3 regions of the Ruegeria sp. YKSF57 genome follow, and region 1 is predicted to be linked to each of the others. Evidence: riboswitches for the same ligand, from Rfam matches in the RefSeq annotation. Region 1 holds a riboswitch; each other region holds the start of a gene.
The links. A riboswitch is a leader RNA that binds a small molecule or an ion and turns the genes downstream of it on or off. The one in region 1 is predicted to bind cobalamin.
Positions count from the first base shown of each region.

Region 2: another riboswitch for cobalamin. It lies ahead of AC2FLX_RS12895 (CbtB domain-containing protein); the one in region 1 lies ahead of AC2FLX_RS17385 (hypothetical protein).
Region 3: another riboswitch for cobalamin. It lies ahead of bluB (5,6-dimethylbenzimidazole synthase); the one in region 1 lies ahead of AC2FLX_RS17385 (hypothetical protein).

Region 1 covers NZ_JBXWQW010000045.1:19,608-24,169, reverse strand. Annotated here, with positions in the region: gene AC2FLX_RS17405 (bifunctional 2',3'-cyclic-nucleotide 2'-phosphodiesterase/3'-nucleotidase) at 1-444, shown strand, start outside; RNA gene ffs (signal recognition particle sRNA small type) at 484-582, shown strand; gene AC2FLX_RS17395 (alpha/beta hydrolase family protein) at 611-1,567, opposite strand; gene AC2FLX_RS17390 (TetR/AcrR family transcriptional regulator) at 1,546-2,121, shown strand; cobalamin riboswitch at 2,185-2,390, shown strand; gene AC2FLX_RS17385 (hypothetical protein) at 2,480-2,884, shown strand; gene AC2FLX_RS17380 (protein-tyrosine phosphatase family protein) at 2,922-3,425, opposite strand; gene AC2FLX_RS17375 (DNA polymerase III subunit gamma/tau) at 3,594-4,562, shown strand, end outside.
Region 2 covers NZ_JBXWQW010000027.1:25,682-30,243, forward strand. Annotated here, with positions in the region: gene AC2FLX_RS12880 (cobyrinic acid a,c-diamide synthase CobB) at 1-51, shown strand, start outside; gene cobA (uroporphyrinogen-III C-methyltransferase) at 48-776, shown strand; gene cobF (precorrin-6A synthase (deacetylating)) at 769-1,512, shown strand; cobalamin riboswitch at 1,556-1,766, shown strand; gene AC2FLX_RS12895 (CbtB domain-containing protein) at 1,802-1,972, shown strand; gene AC2FLX_RS12900 (CbtA family protein) at 1,976-2,668, shown strand; gene AC2FLX_RS12905 (hypothetical protein) at 2,735-3,217, shown strand; gene AC2FLX_RS12910 (DUF1636 family protein) at 3,205-3,564, opposite strand; gene AC2FLX_RS12915 (DUF302 domain-containing protein) at 3,712-4,176, shown strand; gene AC2FLX_RS12920 (thiamine pyrophosphate-binding protein) at 4,254-4,562, shown strand, end outside.
Region 3 covers NZ_JBXWQW010000021.1:10,747-15,308, forward strand. Annotated here, with positions in the region: gene AC2FLX_RS10500 (MFS transporter) at 1-1,131, shown strand, start outside; gene AC2FLX_RS10505 (glycosyltransferase family 4 protein) at 1,160-2,194, shown strand; gene AC2FLX_RS10510 (aspartate-semialdehyde dehydrogenase) at 2,307-3,329, shown strand; cobalamin riboswitch at 3,405-3,583, shown strand; gene bluB (5,6-dimethylbenzimidazole synthase) at 3,628-4,395, shown strand; gene AC2FLX_RS10520 (carbonic anhydrase) at 4,440-4,562, opposite strand, start outside.

The sequences.
Region 1 (4,562 bases):
CATGGTGTTGAATACACTATAGATCTGACTTGCCCGCCTCGGTTTCATGCGGATGGCAGTCTGGTTGAAACAGGCAACCGACGCATTGGAAACCTCACTTGGAAGGGAGATCCCATCGGGGATCAGCAGCTTTTCGTCGTGGCACTGAATAACTATCGCGCCAATGGGGGGGGGCATTTTTCAGCTTTGGAGAACGCTAAAATCATCAGTATTCCTCGCCTACGCATTCAGCACATCTTGAAGGACTATGTTGAGGGGAGTCTTCCATCTGATCCGCTGCAAGCGACTCCGCATCCGTGGCGTTTCGTCAAGACGCGCAAGACCTCGGTCGTTCTGCAGACCGGTCCCGATGCCTTGCGCTATCTGGATGACCTTTCAGGATACCACCCGGTTGTTCTGGGCATCGATCCCGAAGGTTTCCTGCGGCTACGCCTATCCTTGTGACGGGTTGTCATCGCCAGTCATCTTGCCTATATCGAGCAACGAGAGGTTGGCGCGGGCGAGCGCCTCGCCAACCTGGTCAGGTCCGGAAGGAAGCAGCCACAACGAGTCCCGCTTGGGTCGATGTCCAACCTCTCACTTTCCCACTAATCATCTAGCGTAGACCAACCTAATCGGCGATGAGTGCGGGCCACACAACGGCATTCTTACGCGCAAACGCGCCCAGATGGCCAATTTGCTTCACTCCAAAATCCTGAGGCGTCAATTCACGCCGTCGCGCATCTTGCCCATAAAGTTCGGCCAATCGCCAAACGCATTTGGGCGGGATCACCTGATCGTCCGAAAACGCAATCATATCCACTGATGCGCCACTTCTTTTCCAGTCGGGTTTCGGTAAGGTCGTTCCGGCATCAGGCAGATAGCTTTTTGCGGATATGCACCATTTTCGCCATTGCCAATAGACCGGAGCAGGTAGATCTGCTCCGAACCCAACAAGACGCCCAGGCAAATACCCCAAACTCTTAACCAGCAGCGGAACATGCCCGAACCAAAACATTCTGGCGAGCGCTTGATAAGGCCAAGGGTGATCGCGATGTTGTACCAGCCCTGAACAGACACAGATCATTCTGTCGATTTCTTCGATGCCAGGCTGCAAAGGACCGAGCATCCCGCCAATCGAATGCCCGATGACCCAAAGCTTTGAATTTGGGAACCGACGACGCATTTCCGTCCGAGCCGCGGGCATGTCGACCAATGCCCAATCGGTCATGGATGACTTGGATTTCTTTAGGTTGCCGGTCAAAGAGTGGCCGAAATCCCGGTAATCGTACGTCAGACAAGCAATTCCGCGTTCTAAGGCCAGCCACGATGCGAAATGTCTGTAGTAGTCCCTCGGAACACCGGTCGCCCCATTGAGCACGACCGTAACTTCTGGCTTTTCTTTCGCATGAAAGAGGCGGGCAGACAGTTGGTAGTCGCCCGAGTGAATAAGAAGGTCTTCAGCTGACACCTGGTCCTGCATATTTAACTCCGCGCCCCCTAGACCGGTCGGTCTAGTCCTGATCTCTGGACCAATTGGTCCAGTGCTGTCAATAATCCACGCAAATGACTGAACGTCCTTTGCCAACAAAAGAGCGCCTGATTCGGGCTGCGGCCGACCTTTTCCAGAGGTCGGGCTATCACGGGGTCGGGCTGAACGAAGTTCTTTCCGTGGCTGACGCACCCAAAGGATCGCTGTATCACCATTTCCCGAATGGAAAGGCCGATCTGGCGCTTGCGGCCGCTACTTGGGCGTCCGATGCGATGCTTGGTCTTATTGCCGCGTCATTTGAGCCTGCGGAAGATTTCCAGTCCGGGGCCACAACTCTTTGCAACAAGATAGCGAAACTTTTCGACAAATCAGGTCAGTGGGATACCTGCCCGATTTCCGCTACTTTGTTCGAAGGGCCGGACAACAATATATTCCGCAACCATGCCTATCACTTGTACGAGGGTTGGATAACCGAAGTCGCACATCACGCAAGGCGACTTGGAGTGGCCGAGCCAGAATTCGCGGCAGATACTGTGTTCATACTGCTCCAGGGCGGGTGGCAGTTGGCCCGGGCAAGGCGATCTTCGGAGACCCTAAGAAACGTGCCTTGCCGCTTGAGCAAGATGTCGACGTCTAAACAAATTCAGTAAACCCGCCCGGCGCGACAAAGGTGCTTGAACCGCAGGATTCGTCTTGACCCAAAATTGTGCGCCCGCTAGCGATTAGGCGATGGTTTCCGGCCGCGTTCACGGTTGGAATGAAAAGGGAACACGGTACGGTTCTTCCAGAACCAATTCCGCGACTGCCCCCGCAACTGTAGGCGGCGAGCGAAGCCGAAATGCCACTGGTCCAAGGGCTGGGAAGGTCGGCAAAGCAGCGACCCGCAAGTCAGGAGACCTGCCATCGGAACTGAAACTCGAACTCGGGCGGGGTGTCCGGGACAGGGTCCGATAGCTGCTTGCTGTCCTTCCCGTCCGTTGTCCTCGTCACCAGCGCGGAGGGCGCGACATGATTTGGAAAACCGACAAGCACCTGTTCACGGCAACAGTGTGCCAGAAAACCGGTAAACCCTGCCCGGCATTGGCGCAAATGGGTAAAAAACTGGCACAGGCGATATCTGCGGCAAAGCCATTGACTGCAGATGACTTCGAGATCGACGGAAGCTGCGCACTTGAACATTGTGCCACTGGGTGCGATGCCAGATTCCGCGCCGATCATTCTCGCATTCGAGTATTCTGCGGTGTGAATGACGAGGCGGATAGCGAACGCCTGAACCAGATTGAAGACGCTCTATTGAACTCTTCTCGGACCGTTTTTCCCTCGGGTTGGATCAAGCAGATGCCCTGCGCGTTCCTCGAAGCAGTTCCGCAGGGCAACCGGGCGGCAGAAACCGCCTGCCACGCGCCACTTTGAAAGAACGCCAACGCAAAAAATAGCCCTCAGCCCGGCCTCAGGGCCGGTCTGCCACCATCTGCCCTTTCAGCGCCCAATCCATTTGGGGTTCGGTTTCGACGGCGCAGGGGCGAATGGCGCGTAGCCGTTTCAGCGCATCCGAAGGTCGTTCACCACATTCGACCATCAACCTCAGCGCAGCCATTCCCGATCTTCCGCAACCGCCACGACAGTGGATCAAAATCCGACCACCGCCCGCAAGTGCCTGCCGCGCAGACGCACTGGTCTCGGCCCATTTCGCCTGGACATGACTGGGCGGGATACCAAAATCTTCGATCGGCAAATGGACCCATCGGCAGGCGCGCGCCTGAATATCCAAGCCGAAACTGCGCGCGCCGTCTTGGATCATTTCGACCTCTGTCGTCATCGAAATCACTAGGCCCGGTTTCCAGTCGGCAATGGTGTCGAGGTCAGAAGGATAGTCTCCGCTCCGGCCCGGCATCTGGCAGATAGCCAATGTGCCTCCGCCCACCTGCAGCCCAAATATCACCAGTTGTGACACGATTAGCTCCCACACAACCAACACGCTGAAATCTGCATTCTCCAATCGATGCCTGAGTGTTTTACCCCGGCTTGCAAGCAATCCAAACCAAAATCGGACCTGCTGCTGTGGACGCGGGCATCGCGGCACACTACGCTGCGGTTTTAAGACGAATCCGGCAGAGCAGACATGACCGACACCGCACCCGCACCCTATCAGGTTCTTGCCCGAAAATATCGCCCCGAAACCTTTGCCGATCTGGTCGGTCAGGATTCGATGGTGCGGACACTAAGAAACGCCTTTGAAGCAGACCGGATTGCGCAGGCTTTTATCATGACCGGCATTCGCGGGACGGGTAAAACCACTACCGCACGGATCATCGCCAAGGGCATGAACTGCATCGGGCCGGATGGAAACGGAAAGCCGACAACTGAACCTTGCGGTCAGTGCGAGCATTGCGTTGCGATCATGGAAGGCCGTCATGTAGACGTGATGGAGATGGATGCAGCAAGCCGGACCGGTGTTGGCGACATTCGCGAGATCATCGACAGCGTCCGCTACCGCGCTGCCAGCGCGCGGTATAAGATTTACATTATCGACGAGGTTCACATGTTGTCGACCAGCGCGTTCAACGCGCTGCTGAAGACGCTTGAAGAACCTCCGGCGCACGTGAAATTCATTTTCGCGACAACTGAAATTCGCAAGGTTCCGGTCACAGTTCTGTCTCGTTGCCAGCGCTTTGATCTGCGTCGGATCGAACCCGAAGATATGATCGGCCTGCTACGCATGATCGCCGAATCGGAGGGAGCTCAGATCGCTGGCGACGCACTGGCTCTGATCACCCGCGCAGCTGAAGGTTCGGCCCGGGATGCGACCTCGCTTCTGGATCAGGCGATCTCGCATGGCGCCGGGGAGACCTCTGCGGATCAGGTACGTGCAATGTTGGGGCTGGCGGACCGGGGTCGGGTTCTGGACCTGATGGACATGATCCTGCGGGGCGATGCGGCGGGGGCATTGACCGAACTGGGTGCGCAATATGCCGAAGGCGCCGATCCATTGGCAGTGTTGCGAGATCTGGCCGAGATCACCCATTGGGTTTCTGTTGTCAAAATCACGCCTGATGCAGCAGAAGACCCGACCGTTTCGCCCGACGAACGC
Region 2 (4,562 bases), on a different contig from region 1:
GGCAACGTTACCGGCACCTTTTTCCACCTGATTGCGGAGGCTTCGACATGAGCGGCTTTGTCTCTTTCATCGGCTCCGGTCCCGGCGATCCGGAACTTTTGACGCTCAAGGCGGTGGACCGGCTCGGCAAGGCCGACGCGGTGCTGTTCGATGATCTGAGCAGCGGTCCGATCCTGACACACGCGCGCGAGGATGCCGATCTGGTCGGTGTCGGCAAACGCGCCGGTCGCCCCTCGCCCAAGCAGGACCATGTCAGCCGTCTGCTGGTCGATTATGCCCAGACCGGACAGCGTGTCGTACGGCTGAAATCCGGTGATGGTGGTCTGTTCGGTCGGTTGGAGGAGGAAATCGTCGCCCTGCGCGAGGCCGGTATCGACTATGAGATCATTCCCGGCATCCCGTCGGCCATCGCGGCGGCGGCGGCGGCGGGCATTCCGCTGACCCGCAGGCTGACGGCACGGCGGGTGCAGTTCGTCACCGGCCATGATGTCAGCGGCAAGCTGCCTCAGGATCTGAATTTACCTGCCTTGGCCGATGCTGGCGCGACCACCGTCGTTTTCATGGGCAAGCGCACGTTTCCATTGCTGGTCGAGGCTCTGAATGACCACGGGCTGCCGCTCGACACCCCGGCGCTGATGGCCGAATCCGTGTCGACGCCGGACCAGAAACTGCAACGCGCAACGATCGGAGCATTGGCGGAGCAACTGAAATCAGAGGTCGGCACCGCCCCCGCCCTGATCCTTTACGGCCCGTTGGCGGAGTTCGGGGATGTATGAGCTGAACCTGATCGGTATCGGCACCGGCAATCCCGATCACGTCACGTTCCAGGGGGCAAACGCGATACGGGCGGCGGACCTGATCCTGATCCCCCGCAAGGGCGAGAACAAGGCCGATCTGGCTGGACTGCGGGAGGAGATCATCGCGCAAGTGGCGGACGCGGCACCTCAGATCGCCTATTTCGATATCCCCAGGCGCCGCGCCGATAACGGCTATTTACGCGGCGTGGACGAATGGCATGACGCTATCGCCCTGCGCTGGCAGGAGACGATCGCCGGGTTTCCGCAGGCCCGGCAGGTGGCGCTGCTGATCTGGGGTGATCCATCGCTTTATGACAGTTCGCTGCGAATTGCGTCGCGGCTGGACCCGCAGCCGGTCACACGGGTGATTCCCGGCATCACCGCGCTGCAGGCACTGACGGCCGCCCATGCGATTCCGATCAACGACATCGGCGCGCCCTATGTCGTCACGACCGGCCGCCGCTTCCGGGACGAGGGCTGGCCTGACGGTGCCGACAAGGTTGCGGTCATGCTGGACGGCGAATGCTCGTTTCAAAGCCTTGATATGATGGCGTTCGACATTTGGTGGGGCGCGTATGTGGGCATGAAGGAAGAAATCCTGGTCAAAGGCCCTCTGGCGGACGTTGCGGACAAGATTCTTGAAACCCGTGCCCGGGCACGCGCCGATCATGGCTGGATCATGGACATCTATTTGCTGCGCAGGCGCGAAAAATGACCGAATGGGTCGCAAATGGGAATTGCGCGAACGACTGCATCGCGGCTAAATGAAAGGGTCTGGTCCTGCCGGAGAATTCCGGTGCTAAGAGGGAATTTGGTGCGGCCATCCCGGTGGTCAAATCCAAAGCCGCCCCCGCGACTGTAAGCGGTGAGCTTCTGTTCAACCAGCCACTCCCGGAACTGTCCCGGGGGGAAGGCGAACAGAGGCACCGACCCGCAAGCCAGGAGACCTGCCAGGCAAGAAACGAAACACCGGCCGTCGGGTGCGGCGGCTCAGGAGGACTAAAATGACGACCAAAACGCTCAAGGCATCTGCTGCCGGTTCGGCCTTCCTTCCGGCTCTGTTTGCTGTTGTTCTGGGTCTGGGGATCATCACCCTGACCGGCCATGTTCAGGCGTCCGCCCTGCACGACGCCGCTCATGATGTGCGCCACTCAACCGGCTTCCCCTGCCACTGACCCATGTTCAGTCGCATTCTGACCAGCGCGTTGTTCGCTGGCGCTGCAGCAGGGCTGATCACCGCCCTGCTGCAGCTCGTATTTGTGCAGCCCGTCCTGCTTCACGCTGAACTCTACGAGTCCGGCGAATTGGTGCATTTCGGAGCAGCCGCCGTTTCGGCACATCCGGATCTGCCGGGGTTCGACCTGATGCGCGATGGGCTGAGCATCGTGTTCACCATGCTGACCTATTCCGGCTATGCGCTGGTGCTGGTGGCCCTGATGTCGATGGCAGAACGGATGGGCCATGAGGTCAATGCCCGCACCGGCATCCTGTGGGGGTTGGCGGGCTTCATCACTTTCCACTTCGCGCCCGGACTGTCCTTGGCGCCTGAGGTGCCCGGTGTGGCCTATTCCGACATCACCGCGCGCCAGATCTGGTGGACCGGAACCGTGGCAGCGGCAGGTGTCGCCATGTGGCTGATCGCGTTCGGTGGCAATCTGATCAGCTACCTGATCGCGACCGTGCTGCTTTTGGCGCCGCACCTGATCGGAGCCCCCGAACCCGACAGCTTTACCGGCCCGGTTCCGACCGAACTGGGCGCCCTGTTCGCGGCGCGCGCCTTTGGTGTCGGTATGGCCGCCTGGGTTCTGGTGGGCACGTTTGCCGGATATTTCTGGCAGGCCGAAGGAAAACGCGCCGAAGCCAACGCGTAATCGTTTGCTGATGCATCCCGCCGGGCCAGACGCCCGGCGGGATTATTTATATCAAAAGGATACGAGATGTTCCGATCTCTCGCACTTTTCGGCATCGGCCTGATCTTTGGCGCTGGCGCAGGTTTCGTGACGGCGGCGGGTTATGGCGTGACATTTGAAGGCCACGATCACGGCGACCCGGCCCAACACGGCGAAGCCGGTTCACATGATCATGCCACAACCGTAAATTTTTCATCGGGCGCGGACGCACCGGGCCTTGAGGTCATGCTTGCCAAAGATCCGATGGCCGGTTGGAATCTGCATGTCATTCCGCGGAATTTCCGCTTTTCCCCGGAAAATGCCTCGCTGGCGGACAGGCCGGGCGAAGGCCATGCGCATGTCTATGTCAATGGTGCCAAGCTGGCGCGTCTTTATGGCGAGTGGATGCATATCGACGAATTGCCCAAAGGCGAAGTCGAGATCGAAGTCTCTCTGAACGCCAACGATCACAGCCAGCTGACCGTGGATGACGTGCCCGTCGCCGCCTCGGTCGCGGTTCAGGTCGACTGAATCGCCGGTATCCGCGCGCGCAGGCACAGGCGAAGCCGCCCGCATGGTCGGGCGTCTTCGATCCAGCCCGAGGCGCTGTCCAGATAAGTCTGGCAAGTGGCGGCGATGTCGTCAGCATCCTTGACCGGATCAAGGTCGGAAAAGACATACGAGGCCAGTCCCTGCCCCTGCAACCCCAGGGCAACCGGTTGCTCGCATGCGCTGAAACAGGCGTGTTGCGTAAGTTCGACCCGATCGGAAAGCCCGGCCTTTGCAAGCGCATCTGTCACGGCATCACGCTCGGCCTCGCGATCCCGCGCTCCAAGGCAGCTGGAACAGATCAGCAATCGAATACGTTGGGTGGTCATGTATGGCCCATGCTTGCGTCGGGCCGTTATTGCGGGTTTCGACCTGCATGCGCAAGCCGGGTTTGATCGGATGGACACGGGATTGTGACACCGGACATATGCAAAATCTGGCATCACAGTCTTGTCAAACCAACCGGAGCTGGAACGATGAAACGTCTGTGGACAATCCTTTGCCTTGCCGCCCTGCCCGCTTGGGCCGGTGATCTGGAACCCCGCGAAGGATGGGAAGTTCATCAATCTACCAAGACCTATGAAGATCTTGTCTCCGACACCGCGGCGGCGATCAAGGGCAACGGCCTGATCGTAGTGACGCAGGCGGGGCCGACCAAGGCTGCGGCGGCGCGCGGCATCACCATCCCCGGCAACCGTGTCATGGGGGCGTTCAATAACGACTATGCCGTGCGCGTGCTGGAGACATCGACGGCAGCCATGATCGAGGCGCCGATCCGTTTCTACGTCACAGAAAACGCGGACGGTACCGCAACGCTGTCCTACAAGACGCCAAGTTTCGTCTTTGCGCCCTATCTGGACGAGGGCGGCGATGAACTGGCCGCCATTGCACAGGAATTGGACGGAAAGTTCCAATCCGTGGCGGAATCGGCAGTAAAATAGTCACACCGGCGTGAAGGCGCTTGCACCTTCCTGCTCACTCCGCAATCTGCCTGTCGAAAACGAACGGAGCGTTTGAGATGCAGGAAATCGTGCCCCGCGCAGCGGATCTTTTGGCAAGACGGCTATACGAGGCCGGCTGCCGCCACGCCTTTGGCATGCCGGGCGGTGAGGTTCTGACCCTGGTCGACGCGCTGGAACAGGCTGGGATTCAGTTTCATCTGGCCAAGCATGAAAATGCTGCCGGGTTCATGGCCGAGGGGGTCCACCACCGCGACGGCGCGCCCGCCATTCTGGTTGCTACATTGGGTCCGGGCGCGATGAATGGCATCAACGTGGTCGCAAATGCGTTTCAGGACCGGGTGCCGATGATCGTGTTGACCGGTTGC
Region 3 (4,562 bases), on a different contig from region 1:
AGCCAGTTCTTTCGCGCCTTTCTGGCGGTGCTGACCGCCGATCTTGGCCGCGACATTGGCGCGGCACCAGACGATCTGGCCGCCGCTTCGGGGTTTTGGTTCCTGACTTTCGCCGCGATGCAAATTCCGGTCGGCTGGTCGCTGGACCGGATCGGGCCGCGACGGACGGCAGCGGTGTTGCTGCTGCTGGGCGGTGGCGGCGGCGCGGCCCTGTTTGCGGCGGCAACCGCGCCGGTTCACGTGAGTCTTGCCATGGTGCTGATCGGCGTCGGGTGCTCGCCGGTTCTGATGGCGTCCTATTACATTTTCGCGCGCGAGTTTGCCCCGGCCAGATTCGCCACGCTGGCGGCGGTGATGCTTGGCGTGGGTTCGGTTGGCAATCTTGTCGCCTCGTACCCGACCGCGCTGGCGGTGGAGCTGATGGGCTGGCGTGCGACGCTGGCCGGGCTGGCCGCAATCTCGTCGGCTGTGGCGGTTGGAATCTGGATGACGGTGCATGATCCTGAACGGATTGATTCCGAGCAAAAGGGATCGGTTCTGGATCTTCTGAGAGAACCGCGGCTGTGGGCCATTCTGCCGCTGATGCTGGTGGCCTATGCGCCCTCGGCGGCGCTGCGGGGGCTTTGGGCAGGGCCGTATTTGCGGGACGTTTTCGATCTGACCACCTCGCAGATCGGGCAGGTGACGCTGATCATGGGGGCGGCGATGATTGCCGGAACCTTCAGCTATGGCCCGCTGGACCGGATCCTGGACACCCGGAAATGGGTGATCTTCGGGGGCAACGTATTGGGCGCCGTCGCGTTGGGCCTCCTGTGCCTGTGGATCGATCACGCGGTCTGGTCCTCGGTCGTGCTGATGGCGGTGATCGGGTTCATGGGGGCATCCTTCCCGGTGATCATGGCGCATGGACGCGCCTTCATTCCGGCACATCTGGTCGGGCGAGGTGTGACGCTGTTGAACCTGTTCGGCATCGGTGGCGTCGGGATCATGCAGTTTCTGACCGGACGGATGCACGCGGCAACCGTGGAGGCGGGCGCGACTGCGCCTTACGTGCTGATTTTTGGCTTTTTTGCGGTCGCGCTTGGCCTTGGTTGCGCGGTATACCTGTTCAGCCGCGACAGCGTCGACTGACCTGAAACCACCGGAACAGGAGCATCAATTGCAAGACGTGCGTGTCATCGCCCCAAATCTGAAACGCAGGCTTTCCGGCGTGACGGCGACTATTGCGCGGTTGGTTCCTCTGCAGGCCCAAAAGATCGGCATTGTCGCCACCGGCCCCGGATTGCCCGATGACATCCCGCATATACCGCTGGCAAAGGTACCGTTCCTGCCGCGCCGACCTCTCAGGGTCTGGCATGCACGGCGGAACACGGAAATGCTGTTGGGTCTGATCTTGCGGGGGGTGTTCCGGATGCGCCTGAAGCTGCTGTTCACCAGCGCCTCGCAGCGGCGGCACACGGGTTATACCAAGTGGCTGATCTCGAAGATGGACGCGGTGGTGGCGACCTCGCGCAAGACCGCCGGGTATCTGGACCGGGACGCGCGCGTGATCATGCACGGGATCAACCTGCAGGATTTCACCCCGCCCAAGGATCGCGCCGCCGTGCGGGCGCAACTGGGGCTGCCCGACGGGATATTGCTGGGCTGTTATGGCCGCATCCGGCACCAGAAAGGCACGGATGCCTTTGTCGATGCGATGATCGATCTGTGTGGGCGGTTCGACGATGTATCGGGCATTGTCATGGGCCGGGCGACCGAGCAGCACACCGGCTTTCTGAACGATCTGAAACAGAAGGTCGCAGACGCCGGGCTGGCCCACCGCATCCTGTTCAAGCCCGAGGTCACCGTGGACCGGATCGCGGAATGGTATCAGGTGCTGGACCTGTTCATCGCCCCCCAGCGATGGGAAGGGTTCGGCCTGACCCCGCTGGAGGCGATGGCCTGCGGTGTGCCGGTGGTGGCCACCGATGTGGGCGCGTTTTCCGAAATCGTGACCGACCCGTCGCTGGGCCGCGTCGTGGCCCCGAACAACATCCAGGCGCTGGCCGGCGCGGCGGCGGAGATGCTGGCGGACCGCGATTCTCTGGCCCGGTCCGGAGTGGCGGCCCGCACCCATGTAGAGACGCATTTTGATATCGAAGGCGAAGCAAATGCGCTGGTCGAGGTCTATGAGGGCCTTCTGGCCGGGGGCTGAGACACAGCGCCACGCCTCAAATTGACGTCAGGGACGCAAATACGCCGCCTGCCCCCTTTCTTCTGCGACAAAGGGTGCTATGAACGCGCGTCCTTAACTCAGGAGACAAGACATGGGCTATCGCGTCGTCGTCGTCGGCGCCACGGGCAACGTGGGCCGCGAAATGCTGAACATCCTGGCCGAGCGCCAGTTCCCCGTGGACGAAATTGCCGCTTTGGCAAGCCGTCGTTCGCTGGGCACCGAAGTCAGCTTTGGCGACAAGACGATCAAGACCCAGGACTTGGCCACCTTTGACTTTACCGGCTGGGACATGGCGCTGTTTGCCGTGGGTTCGGCCGCGACCAAGGATTACGCGCCCAAGGCGGCAGCGGCGGGCTGTGTCGTGATCGACAACTCGTCGCTCTATCGCTATGACCCGGACATTCCGCTGATCGTGCCGGAAGTGAACCCGCAGGCGATCCACGACTATTCCAAGAAGAATATCATCGCGAACCCCAACTGCTCGACCGCGCAGATGGTGGTTGCGCTGAAACCGCTGCATGACCGTGCCAGGATCAAGCGCGTCGTGGTGTCGACCTATCAGTCGGTGTCGGGAGCGGGCAAGGAAGGCATGGACGAGCTGTGGGATCAGACCAAGGCCGTCTACAACCCGATCACCGAGGTCGAGCCGAAGAAGTTCCAGAAGCAGATCGCCTTCAACGTCATTCCGCATATCGACGTCTTCATGGAGGATGGCTCGACCAAGGAAGAGTGGAAGATGGTCGCCGAAACCAAGAAAATCGTCGACCCCAAGATCAAGGTTACCGCGACCTGCGTCCGCGTTCCGGTCTTTGTCGGCCATTCCGAGGCGGTGAACATCGAGTTCGAGGAGTTCCTGGACGAAGACGAGGCGCGCGATATCCTGCGCGAGGCACCCGGCATCATGGTGATCGACAAGCGCGAGGCCGGTGGCTATGTCACCCCGGTGGAATGCGTCGGCGATTTCGCCACCTTCATCAGCCGCATTCGCCAGGATTCGACCATCGAGAACGGCATCAACCTGTGGTGCGTCAGCGACAACCTGCGCAAGGGCGCGGCGCTGAACGCGGTGCAGATCGCCGAGCTGCTGGGACGGGAAGTTCTGAAGAAGGGGTGAAGCTCCTTCGGATTGGGAATGTCAGGGGCGCGTAAACCGTGCCCCTTTTTCGTTGACCTGCCTGCGTGACCGAGTAATGTCCGGCCACCTTTCGGTGCCCGCCCGTGCGGGAGAATCGGGAACGCGGTGCAAACCCGCGACGTGCCCAACGCTGTAAGGGGGACTGTGCGGACATGAACCACTGGCCTTGGCCGGGAAGGGGTTCGCGCGGGAAGATCCCGAGTCAGAAGACCGGCCGGAAGGGATGGCGCAGCCTGCGTGGACGGCGGGCGGCGCGGGACCATCCAAGGGGACTCCGATGGCCATTACCACCGAACCGGCGCTGATGGCGCCCGACGCCTTTGACAAGGCGAGCCGCGAAGCGGTTTATCGAACTATCCTCAACCGCCGCGACACTCGCGGGGATTTCCTGCCGGACGCGATACCCGAAGACCGGTTGAGCCGTGTCCTTTTGGCGGCGCATCACGCGCCATCGGTGGGATTCATGCAGCCGTGGGATTTCCTGATCCTGCAGGACCGTGATATGCGCCGGCAGGTGCATGAGCTGTTTGCCAAGGCCCATGCTGAGGCCGCGCTGATGTTCCCGGTCGAGCAGCGCGACACTTATCGCAAGCTCAAGCTGGAAGGTATCCTCGAGGCGCCGATCAACATCTGCATCACTTGCGACCGCAGCCGCTCCGGGCCGGTGGTGATCGGTCGCACTCATATACCGGTGATGGACATGTTCTCGTCGGTCTGTGCGGTACAGAATTTCTGGCTGGCGGCACGAGCCGAGGGGCTGGGGGTGGGCTGGGTGTCGATCCTTGACAATGGCGCGCTGAAAGAGGTGCTGAACCTGCCTGCCGAGGTTGTACCCGTCGCATATCTTTGTGTCGGGCTGGTCCGTGGTTTTCACGACAGGCCGGAACTTGAAAAGGCCGGTTGGCTGCCGCGCCGCGCGATCACCGACCACGTGCACTTTGGTCAATGGGGGCAAACCGGCGGTGATGCAAAGCTGACCGGGCGCTTGCGCGCGGACCAGGCATCAATCGCAGACGGAACGTTCCTGTCGCGGCGGCTGGGCTGATTTCCAGAAGCGGTTCGGGCGCCGAAGGTCGGCGCCCGGGTCACTCAGACCGGTTCGAACTTTCCTTTCGCAGGATCATAGCTCTGCAATCCGCCTGCGCCGATGTCGGTCCACAGGCCGTGAATGCTGAGGCTTTTGGCCTCGACGGCGGAGGCGACGAACGGGAA